One region of the Streptomyces sp. NPDC091371 genome, then DNA from elsewhere that is predicted to be linked to it. Evidence: riboswitches for the same ligand, from Rfam matches in the RefSeq annotation. Region 1 holds a riboswitch; the other holds the start of a gene.
The links. Region 1 has a riboswitch for S-adenosylmethionine ahead of thrC (threonine synthase). Riboswitches for the same ligand answer to the same signal wherever they lie in the genome.

Region 1 (5,004 bases):
CCGTCGACCGCGATGAAGCCGTAGCCCTTCTCCGCGTTGAACCACTTGACGGTGCCCTGAGCCATGCCTAACTCCCCTATTACTGGCCCTTGCGCAGGAACGCACTTCGCGGTCCCGGGTCAGAACTTGCGTCGGAACGCGTCGACCGAGGCTGAATGTATCCGCGCCGGTGCTGTCTGCAACAGGTCAATCCGACGAGAAATCTGGACAGCCCGATACATTGAAATGAAGTGAAAATTTGGCATATTCCAGGGCAAGTCGGGCCTGACATGTCTCGCCAAAGCCCCATACCGCACTTGCACATTGACCCGATGTCGACCCTCACGCGACCCGTTCATATGCGCCGGGCAAGAACAGCGGAGGGGACTTCCCCAACTCTACCGCGCCCAATCAAGCAGAATTGCCCCCTCCGCTTATAGCGGAGGGGGCAATTCAATTTATGCAGAACCCGGGGAGGTGATCAGCACCCGCCGGCCACGGCCGGGATGATCGAGACGCCCGCGCCGTCCGGCGTCGCCGCCTCCAGCCCGCCCTCGAAGCGCACGTCGTCGTCGTTCACGTAGACGTTCACGAAGCGGCGGAGCTTGCCCTGGTCATCCAGGACGCGCGCGGCGATGCCCGGGTGGTTCGCCTCCAGGGACTGGATGACCTCGGCCAGGGTCGCGCCCTCGGCGGAGACCTCGGCGGCGCCGCCCGTGTAGGTGCGCAGGATGGTGGGGATGCGGACGTTGACGCTCATGGCGCTACTGCCTTTCCGGGATTCAGGGGACTCAGGCCAGGCCGGCGGCGCGGAACGCGTCCAGGCTCGGGCGGATGGTGGCGGTCTGGCCGCTGTCCGCTGCCACCGCCTCCAGGGTCTTGAGGCCGTCACCGGTGTTGAGGATGACGGTGGTCAGCGCCGGGTCGAGGACGCCGTTCTCGATGAGCTTCTTCGTGACGCCGACGGTCACGCCGCCCGCGGTCTCGGCGAAGATGCCCTCGGTCTGCGCGAGGATCTTGATGGCCTCGACGACCTGCTCGTCGTTGACGTCCTCGACCGCACCGCCGGTGCGCCGCGCGATGTCCAGGACGTACGGGCCGTCCGCCGGGTTGCCGATGGCCAGCGACTTGGCGATGGTGTTCGGCTTCTGCGGGCGGACCACGTCGTGGCCGGCCTTGAAGGCGGCGGACACCGGGGAGCAGCCCTCGGCCTGGGCGCCGAAGATCTTGTAGGGCTTGTCCTCGACGAGGCCGAGCTTGATCAGCTCCTGCAGACCCTTGTCGATCTTCGTCAGCTGGGAGCCGGACGCGATCGGGATGACGATCTGGTCGGGCAGCTGCCAGCCGAGCTGCTCGCAGATCTCGTACGCGAGGGTCTTGGAGCCCTCGCCGTAGTACGGGCGCAGGTTGACGTTGACGAAGCCCCAGCCCTCGCCCAGCGGGTCGCCGATGAGCTCGGAGCAGAAGCGGTTGACGTCGTCGTAGTTGCCCTCGATGCCGACCAGGTCGCCACCGTAGACACCGGCCATGACGACCTTGCCCTGCTCCAGGTCGTGCGGGATGAACACGCAGGACCGGAAGCCGGCGCGGGCGGCCGCGGCGCCGACGGCGCCGGCCAGGTTGCCGGTGGAGGAGCAGGACAGGGTGGTGAAGCCGAACGCGCGGGCGGCCTCGACGGCGATGGCCACGACGCGGTCCTTGAAGGAGTGCGTCGGGTTGCCGGAGTCGTCCTTGACGTAGAGCTTGCCGGTGACGCCGAGCTCCTTGGCCAGGTTGGCCGCGTCCACGAGCTTGGTGAAGCCGGGGTTCAGGCTGGGCTTGGAGGCCACGTCCGCGGGGACGGGCAGCAGCGGGGCGTAGCGCCAGATGTTGTTCGGGCCGGCCTCGATGGCGGCGCGCAGGGCCTCAGGGTCACCGGTGGGCAGGTCGTAGGCGACTTCCAGCGGTCCGAAACACTCGGCGCACGCGAAAATGGGGCCGAGCTCGAAGCGGGTACCGCACTCGCGACAGGACAGGCCGGTGGCCGGTCCGAGGTCGACAGATTCTGCGGTGGCAGAGGTGGCAACAGTCTGTGCAGCCATGATGGCGAGGCCCTTTCTCCTCATCTTCCCCATGGCGCACTTCGCCATGAGACGGAATTGGCACCTTCCCTAGCCGGGGACCTCGCGTGGGTGCGTAAGACGCATCGCGAGAACCGACTGGAGGGTTGCCGGGGCTTCAACGGGCCGTATCCCTCTGCCCCTCTGGATGAGCGGTATGGCACCGGCACACGCGCTCTATGGCGCGCCGGTGCGTTTGTTCGCGGGGACCCCCGGCATGCGGCGGTCCTTCGCGTTGTTCAAGACTGTAACCGAAGGCCCGGGCGGTTGAGACAGCCGTCCGAACCGCGAGATGGATCACATATCGCACCATAACGCCGACACGCAGGGAGTGCTGAGGGTGCTGGAAGAGGTGGAGCGCTGGCTGGCAGACCGCTCCTGGTCAGCCGCCGACCGACCGCTCGACCAGCTGCTCGACCGGAAACGGGCGGCGGGGACCACGGTCAGCGTCGTGCTGCCCGCGCTCGACGAGGAGCCGACCGTCGGGGCGATCGTCGAGGTGATCCGGCGCGAGCTGATCGAGGGACTGCCGGTCCCGCTGGTCGACGAACTGGTGGTAATCGACTCGGGCTCCAGCGACCGCACGGCCGAGGTGGCGGCGAAGGCCGGCGCGCGGGTGGTGCACCGCGACGAGATACTGCCGCGGATCCCGCCGCTGCCCGGCAAGGGCGAGGTGCTGTGGCGCTCGCTGCTGGCGACCACCGGGGACATCGTCTGCTTCGTCGACGCCGACCTGCGGGACTTCTCCGCCTCCTTCGTGTCCGGGATCGTCGGCCCGCTGCTGACCGAGCCGGACGTGCAGTTCGTCAAGGCGATGTACGACCGCCCGCTCGGGGACGCTCCCGGCCAGGGCGGGCGTCTTGGCGGAGCCGAGCAAGGAGGCAGGGTGACGGAGCTGGTCGCCCGCCCCCTCCTCAACCTGCACTGGCCGCAGCTGGCCGGTTTCGTGCAGCCGCTGGGCGGCGAGTACGCGGTGCGACGCTCGCTGCTGGAGCGGCTGCCGTTCCCCGTCGGGTACGGCGTCGAGCTGGGCCTGCTGGTGGACGCGCTGCACACGGTCGGACTGAACGCGCTGGCCCAGGTCGACGTGGGCGTGCGCCTGCACCGCCACCAGGACGGGCAGGCGCTGGGCCGGATGGCCGCGGCGATCTACCGCACGGCCCTGGTACGGCTCTCGCGCGGGCACCTCGTACGGCCGGAGCTGACGCAGTTCGAGCGGGGCCCGGAGGGCTTCGTACCGCACACGTACGCGGTGGACACCGAGGAACGGCCGCCGATGCTCGGCGTCAAGGAGTACGCGCTGCGTCGCGTGGCGTAACCGCGATATCCACCCCTATCGGTCTAATTTCCCGATCATGGGGTTTACGCGTTTCACACACTTCAGGCAATTCAGGCAGACATGGGGGACGGTCCTCGCGGTGGCCTCGGGTGCGGCGCTGCTGGTCGGCGCGGTCGGCGGACCCGCGGTCGCGGAGGTGGTCTCCCCCTTCGAGAAGCGGTACGACGAGGCGCTCTACGGCGACTTCGTCACGCTCGGCAACACCGTGATGGGGTGCCCGACGGCGCCGCCCGCCGCGGCCGCCGAGTGCGCGGAGGTCCAGCGGGGCGGCGGCGGCAAGAACAACAACGACTTCGTGACGCGCCGGATCGACGCGGCCGGGCTGGCCACGGCCACCGGCACCTCCAGCACGGGCCGCGTCACGGTCCCGGCGGGTGCGGAGGTCGCGTACGCCCGCCTCTTCTGGGGCGGCAACAGCGGCACCTACCGCCTCGGCTCGAACGTGATCCAGCGGTGCGACGTGTCGGGCGAGAACGTGGTCCGCGCCCCCGGCGACCCGCTCACCACCCGCCCGGTCCTGAAGGTCGGCCCGGCCGCGGCGGCCCCGGTGGCCCTCTCCGACATGGTGCTGGACCCGGCGACGACGGGCGGCCCGCACTACTACACGGGCGAATCCGACGTCACCGCCGCCTTCAAGGGCGTCGCCACCGGCACGCCGGTCACGGTGGCGGTGGGCAACGTCTGGGCCCCGGACGGGCGCGGCTGCGTCGCCGGCTGGTCCCTGACCGTGGTCTACAAGTACGACGGCCCGAACGCGCAGGCCCCCGAACGGCGCAACGTGTACGTGTACGGGGGCCACGTCCTCCAGCGCTCCACCAGCCCGGACACCACCGTGAAGGTGAAGGGCTTCTACCGCACGGGCGACGGGCCGGTGCGGGCGAGCGCGACGGCGTACGAGGGCGACCGGAACACCAAGGGCGACCAGTTCCGGGTGGCCGGCACGAACATCGCCAACCCGGCGGACAAGGCCACGGACAACTTCTTCACCAGCTCCGCCGACGGCTCCCTCGCCCCGGACCACCCGAACAACCTCAGCATCGACGCGAAGTCCTTCGAGATCCCCGCGAAGGCCCTCCCGGCCGGGGCGACCTCGGTGGACCTGAGCTTCCGCACGCGCGGGGACACGTACGTCATCTCGCAGTTCGCGCTGGCCGTGCCGGTGCCGGACCTGGAGGTCAAGAAGACCGCCTCGCCCGCGAAGGCGGTGAAGCCGGGCGACACCGTCACGTACACGATCACCGCGAAGAACATCAGCAGCCTCGACTACCCGAACGCGAAGCTGACCGACGACCTCACGGAACTCCTCGACGACGCGGCCTTCGGTGGAAAGGTGACGACCGACCTGGGCACGGCCGCCTACACCCGCCCGAAGATCACGTGGACGGGCGACGTCCCCAAGGGCAAGACGGCCACCCTCACCTACCGGGTGAAGGTCAACGACCCGCTCACCGGCGACGGCAAGCTGACCAACCACGTGGTCGCGCAGAGCGGCCGCACCAACTGCGCGGCCGGCTCGGACGACCCGGCGTGCGCGCCGCCCGCACCGGTGATCGAAAAGCCGACCCCGAGCCCGACCCCGAGCCCGAC
Region 2 (5,004 bases), on a different contig from region 1:
ACCGGTGACAAGCGCGAGCACCACATCCTGGACCGCCCGCGCAACGTCCCGACCCGTACGGCCTTCGGTGTCGCCTGGCTCGCCGAGTACGTCGTACTGCTCATCGGCGGCGGCAACGACATGTTCGCCCAGTACTTCCACCTGTCGATCAACTCGATCACCTGGTTCGTCCGGATCGGCTTCTTCGTCGTCCCGGTCGTCGCCTTCATCGTCACCAAGCGGATCTGCCTCGGCCTCCAGCGCCGGGACCACGACAAGGTGCTGCACGGTCGCGAGACCGGCATCATCAAGCGCCTGCCGCACGGTGAGTTCGTCGAGGTCCACGAGCCGCTGCCGCAGGGCCGCCTGCACACGCTCACCGCGCACGAGCAGTACAAGCCGGTCGAGATCGGCCCGACGGTCGACGAGAACGGTGTCGAGCGCAAGGTGAAGGCCATGGAGAAGCTTCGCGCGAAGCTCAGCAAGGGCTTCTACGCGGAGAACAACCAGATTCCGAAGCCCACGGTTGAGGAGTACAAGGAGATCCAGTCCGGCCACGGCCACCACTGATCTCCCGAGTGACCGCACGACTGCATGACTGCATGAGGGACTGATTTCGGTCAGTCCTGGTGTCGCCACGGCGAGAGCCCCGTCCAGTGTCTGGACGGGGCTCTTTGCCGTCTCCTGGGCTGGATAGGCTGAGACCCGTAGATCTCTCCCATTCGTGTGGACCATCAGGAGCGGACCATGAACGTTGTGACCCCGGCAGGCGGCGACAGCGTGGCGGCCCGTGGCTGGCCGGGCATCCTCGACGCCCTGCTCACCGGCCGGGACCTGAGTGCCGACGACACCGCCTGGGCCATGGACCGGATCATGCGGGGCGAGGCCACCGACGCCCAGATCGCCGGGTTCGCGGTCGCGCTGCGGGCGAAGGGCGAGACGGTCGGCGAGATCAACGGCCTGGTCCGGGCCATGTACGAGCACGCCAACCTCATCGAGGTGCCGGGCCGCACGGTGGACATCGTCGGCACGGGCGGCGACGGGGCCAAGACCGTGAACATCTCCACGATGTCGGCGCTCGTGGTGGCCGGCACGGGCGCCAAGGTCGTCAAGCACGGCAACCGGGCCGCCTCCTCCGCGAGCGGCTCCTCGGACGTGCTGGAGAAGCTCGGCGTCAACCTCAACCTCACCCCGGAGCGGGTCGCGGAGGTCGCCGAGGAGGCCGGCATCACCTTCTGCTTCGCGGTGAAGTTCCACCCGGCGCTGCGGCACGTGGCGGCAGCCCGCAAGGAACTGGGCATCCGGACCACCTTCAACTTCCTCGGCCCCCTCACCAACCCGGCCCGGGTACGCGCCCAGGCCACCGGCGTCGCTGACGCCCGGGTGGCCCCGATCGTGGCGGGCGTGCTCGCCGAGCGGGGTTCCTCCGCGCTGGTCTTCCGCGGCGACGACGGCCTGGACGAGCTGACCACCACGGCCACCTCGCGCGTCTGGTGGGTCCGCGACGGAAATGTCTCGGAGCAGTCCTTCGACCCGCGTGACGTCGGCATCGGCCTGGTCGACGTCTCCGCCCTGGCCGGCGGCGACCCCTCGTACAACGCCGACGTCGCCCGCCGCCTGCTGGCGGGGGAGCGCGGCCCGGTCCGCGAGGCGGTGCTGCTGAACGCGGCGGCGGCCCTCGTCGCCCTGGACCCGGGCACGGGCACGCTGGAGGAGCAGCTCGCGGCCGGCATCACCCGCGCGGCCCAGTCCATCGACTCGGGTTCCGCGCAGGCCGCGCTGGAGCGGTGGGTGGCGGCCAGCAACGGCTGAATCCACCGATCGTTTCGAGCCTGGACCCCGGTCCACCATGTGGACCGGGGTCTTGCGCTCCGAGGATCTTGTGGCAGGATGCTGATCAGGTCACGAGTGACAGCGTGTAGGCCCCGGCTTGCTGTCCGGCAACCCTCCTTCCGTGGCGGGGTGCCCCGGGTGATGACCAGGTCGTAGGCAGCAAGGCCTACGGCAAGCGCGGATCCCTCGATACCAGGGGTCCTGGTCTACTCGAGGAGCGTTTTCCGTGAGCAAGCGAATGCGATAGGGCGACTCCGCCCCTTCTTCAACCCTCGGAACAGGGTCCCTTCCGCGTACCCGCGCATCGATTCCGAGGACTTCCCCGTACCCGCACACCCACGTGCCCGCGTACGGCGTACCGAAGCCATTCACCTCTGCCTGCCGGGAGATACCGCCATGTCCGCATCCCTGAACACCGCCGCCGCTGCCACCGCCACCGCCGTCGACCCCGCCTGTGCCGAGCCCCTCGCGGTCCTCGGCCGGGACGTGACCGTCCCGCTCGTCACCGGCGGCGAAGTCACCTACGCGGCCCTCGACTACGCGGCCAGCGCCCCCGCGCTCCAGCGGGTCTGGGACGACGTGGCCGCGTACGCCCCCTACTACGGCAGCGTGCACCGCGGCGCCGGCTACCTCTCGCAGCTCTCCACCGACCTCTTCGAGCAGAGCCGGGCCACGGTCGCCGAGTTCCTCGACTGCCGCCCCACCGACCAGGTGGTCTTCACCCGCTCCACCACCGACTCCCTCAACCTGCTCGCGGCCGTCCTCCCCGCCGACTGCCAGGTCTTCGTCTTCGAAACCGAGCATCACGCCTCCCTCCTCCCGTGGACGAACGCGCAGGTCACCTACCTCAACGCGCCCCGCACCCCCGACGAGGCCGTCGCCACCCTGGAGCGCGCCCTCGCCGACCGTGAGCCGTACGGCCCGGCGCTGGTCTGCGTCACCGGCGCGTCGAACGTCACCGGCGAGCTGTGGCCCGTCAAGGAGCTCGCCGCCGCCGCGCACGCCCACGGTGCGCGGATCGTGCTGGACGCCGCCCAGCTGGCCCCCCACCACCCCGTCTCCGTGCGCGAACTGGACGTGGACTGGGTCGCGTTCTCCGGCCACAAGCTCTACGCCCCCTTCGGCTCCGGCGTGCTCGCCGGCCGCGCGGACTGGCTCCAGGAGGCCGAGCCCTACCTGGCCGGCGGCGGCGCCTCGCGCAAGGTGGCCCGGCGCGAGGACGGCGGCGTGGACGTCGAGTGGCACACCACGGCCGCCCGCCACGAGGCCGGCTCCCCGAACGTCATCGGCGTGTACTCCATCGCCTCCGCCTGCCGTGCCCTGACCGAGGCGGGCTTCGACACCCTGGTCGCCCGCGAGCAGCACCTCATCCGCACGGTCCGCGAGGGCCTGGCGGAGGTCCCGGCGGTCCGCGTCCTGTCCCTCTTCGGGGACGACGCCCCGCGCGTCGGCGTCATCTCCTTCGTGGTGGACGGCTGGAACAGCTCCCACTTCGCCGCGGCCCTCTCCGCCGAATACGGCATCGGCGTCCGCGACGGCCTGTTCTGCGCCCACCCGCTGGTCCGCACCCTGCTGGGCAGCGAGCCCCAGGCCCAGGGCGAATGCGGAGCCCCCGAGGCCGCCCCGGGCGAGCGCTCCCTCAACGCCATCCGCGTCAGCTTCGGCGCCGGCACCCCCGACGAGCACGTGGAGCGCTTCGTCCGCGCGGTGAAGGAGCTCGTCTCGGACGGCGCCAAGTGGCAGTACCGCACGGAAGAGGGCCGCTGCGTCCCGGCCGTCTGACAGGCTGCGGATCATGACCTACTGGGACCCGATGGCCACCGTCCGGGCGACCACCAACTGGTTCGAGCCGTCCCCCGAGAAGTGGGCGCAGCGCAACCGGCTCAATGTGCCGGGCCCGTTCTACGGGGCCGAGACGGACAACTGCCTGACCGGACGGAACTGCGCGCCGGACCACGTGATGTACGACGACGGGGACTACCTCTGCCAGGAGTTCGTCTTCCGGCAACCGCGCACGGTGGAGGAGACCCGCGCCGTCCTGTGCGCGGTGGGGTGCGAGCCCTGGGGCGGGTACGGCCTCGATGGTGACGACCACTGGACCCCCGAACTGGTCCGCGACTGGTGGCGCGACCGGGGCGAGGTCCGCGCATGGGCGGTGCGCACAGAGCAGAGCTGGTCGGCGGAGACCGACAAGTACCTGCGCGAGGCGGCCGCGGGAGCCCGCGCGTTCGTCGCCCACATCGACGGGGACCTCGCGGACTACCTGCGCGGCTACCTCTTCTGGCTCCAGGAGCGCCGCCCGGCCGGGCCCGGGGAGAGCCTGCCGGAGCTGGGCGCGTGACGTACTGGGACCCGCTGCCGACCGTCCGGGCCGTGGTCGGCAAGCCGTTGCCGCCGGGGAGGCACTGGACGGATCCGGTGCGCCACGACTGGTCCGGGCCGGCACCCGAGGGGTGGGAGAAGCGCGACTGGCGCAGTGTCCCGGGCCCGTTCTACGCGTCGGAGACCGACACCTGCTGGACGGGGCGCGTCTGCGCGCCCGCGAACGTGCTGTACGACGACGACGGCTACGGCCAGGAGTTCGTCTTCCGCCAGCCCCGCAACCCGCACGAGGTCTACGACCTGATCTGCGCGGTCCAGTGCGAGGTCCTCGACGGGTACGGAGGCGACGGCGACGCGCACTGGACCCCGGAGCTGGTCCGGGACTGGTGGCGGGAGCGGGGGCGCGTACGCGAGTGGGCCGTGGCCTTGGACCGTACGTGGTCGGTCTCCGAACGGGAGGACCGGCGCGATGCCGCGGCCGGAGCCCGCGCGTACGTCGCCCACATCGACCACGACCTCGGCCCGTACCTCCGGAGCTACCTCTTCAGGCTGGCCGAGGGGCGCCCGGCCGGGCCCGCGGAAAGCCTGCCAGGGCTGCCTGGAGCGTGACCGCCGCCGTTCGCCGCCGGGTGCGGCGCCGTTCCGGGGGCTCCGCCCCGGACCCCGCGCCTCAATCGCCGGCGGGGCTGGAGTTTCGCTGGGGCGGGACCGGTCGGGTTGGGGCGGTGCCCCTCCGGAGTGTCTCCTCGTCCTCGCGCCTGCGGGCACCGCTTCGTCACGTGAGGGTGGTTGCGCGCTCGTCCTGCGGGGACCCTCCTGCGTGTCCCCACCCCAACAGCACACTCCCGACCCGCGGGGGCGGAGCGGGGG

Region 2: linked by a shared signal. The riboswitch ahead of AB0O21_RS09310 (aminotransferase class V-fold PLP-dependent enzyme) and the one ahead of thrC (threonine synthase) in region 1 are both predicted to bind S-adenosylmethionine.

The regions. Positions count from the first base shown of each region.
Region 1 is NZ_JBFBFP010000019.1:23,959-28,962, forward strand. Features, by position in the region: gene AB0O21_RS21320 (cold-shock protein) at 1-65, opposite strand, end outside; gene AB0O21_RS21325 (MoaD/ThiS family protein) at 461-739, opposite strand; gene thrC (threonine synthase) at 771-2,060, opposite strand; SAM riboswitch class I at 2,078-2,233, opposite strand; gene AB0O21_RS21335 (glucosyl-3-phosphoglycerate synthase) at 2,419-3,396, shown strand; gene AB0O21_RS21340 (hypothetical protein) at 3,497-5,004, shown strand, end outside.
Region 2 is NZ_JBFBFP010000005.1:219,419-224,422, forward strand. Features, by position in the region: gene AB0O21_RS09300 (ubiquinol-cytochrome c reductase cytochrome b subunit) at 1-549, shown strand, start outside; gene trpD (anthranilate phosphoribosyltransferase) at 727-1,791, shown strand; SAM riboswitch class IV at 1,880-1,996, shown strand; gene AB0O21_RS09310 (aminotransferase class V-fold PLP-dependent enzyme) at 2,209-3,594, shown strand; gene AB0O21_RS09315 (ferredoxin) at 3,608-4,153, shown strand; gene AB0O21_RS09320 (ferredoxin) at 4,150-4,743, shown strand.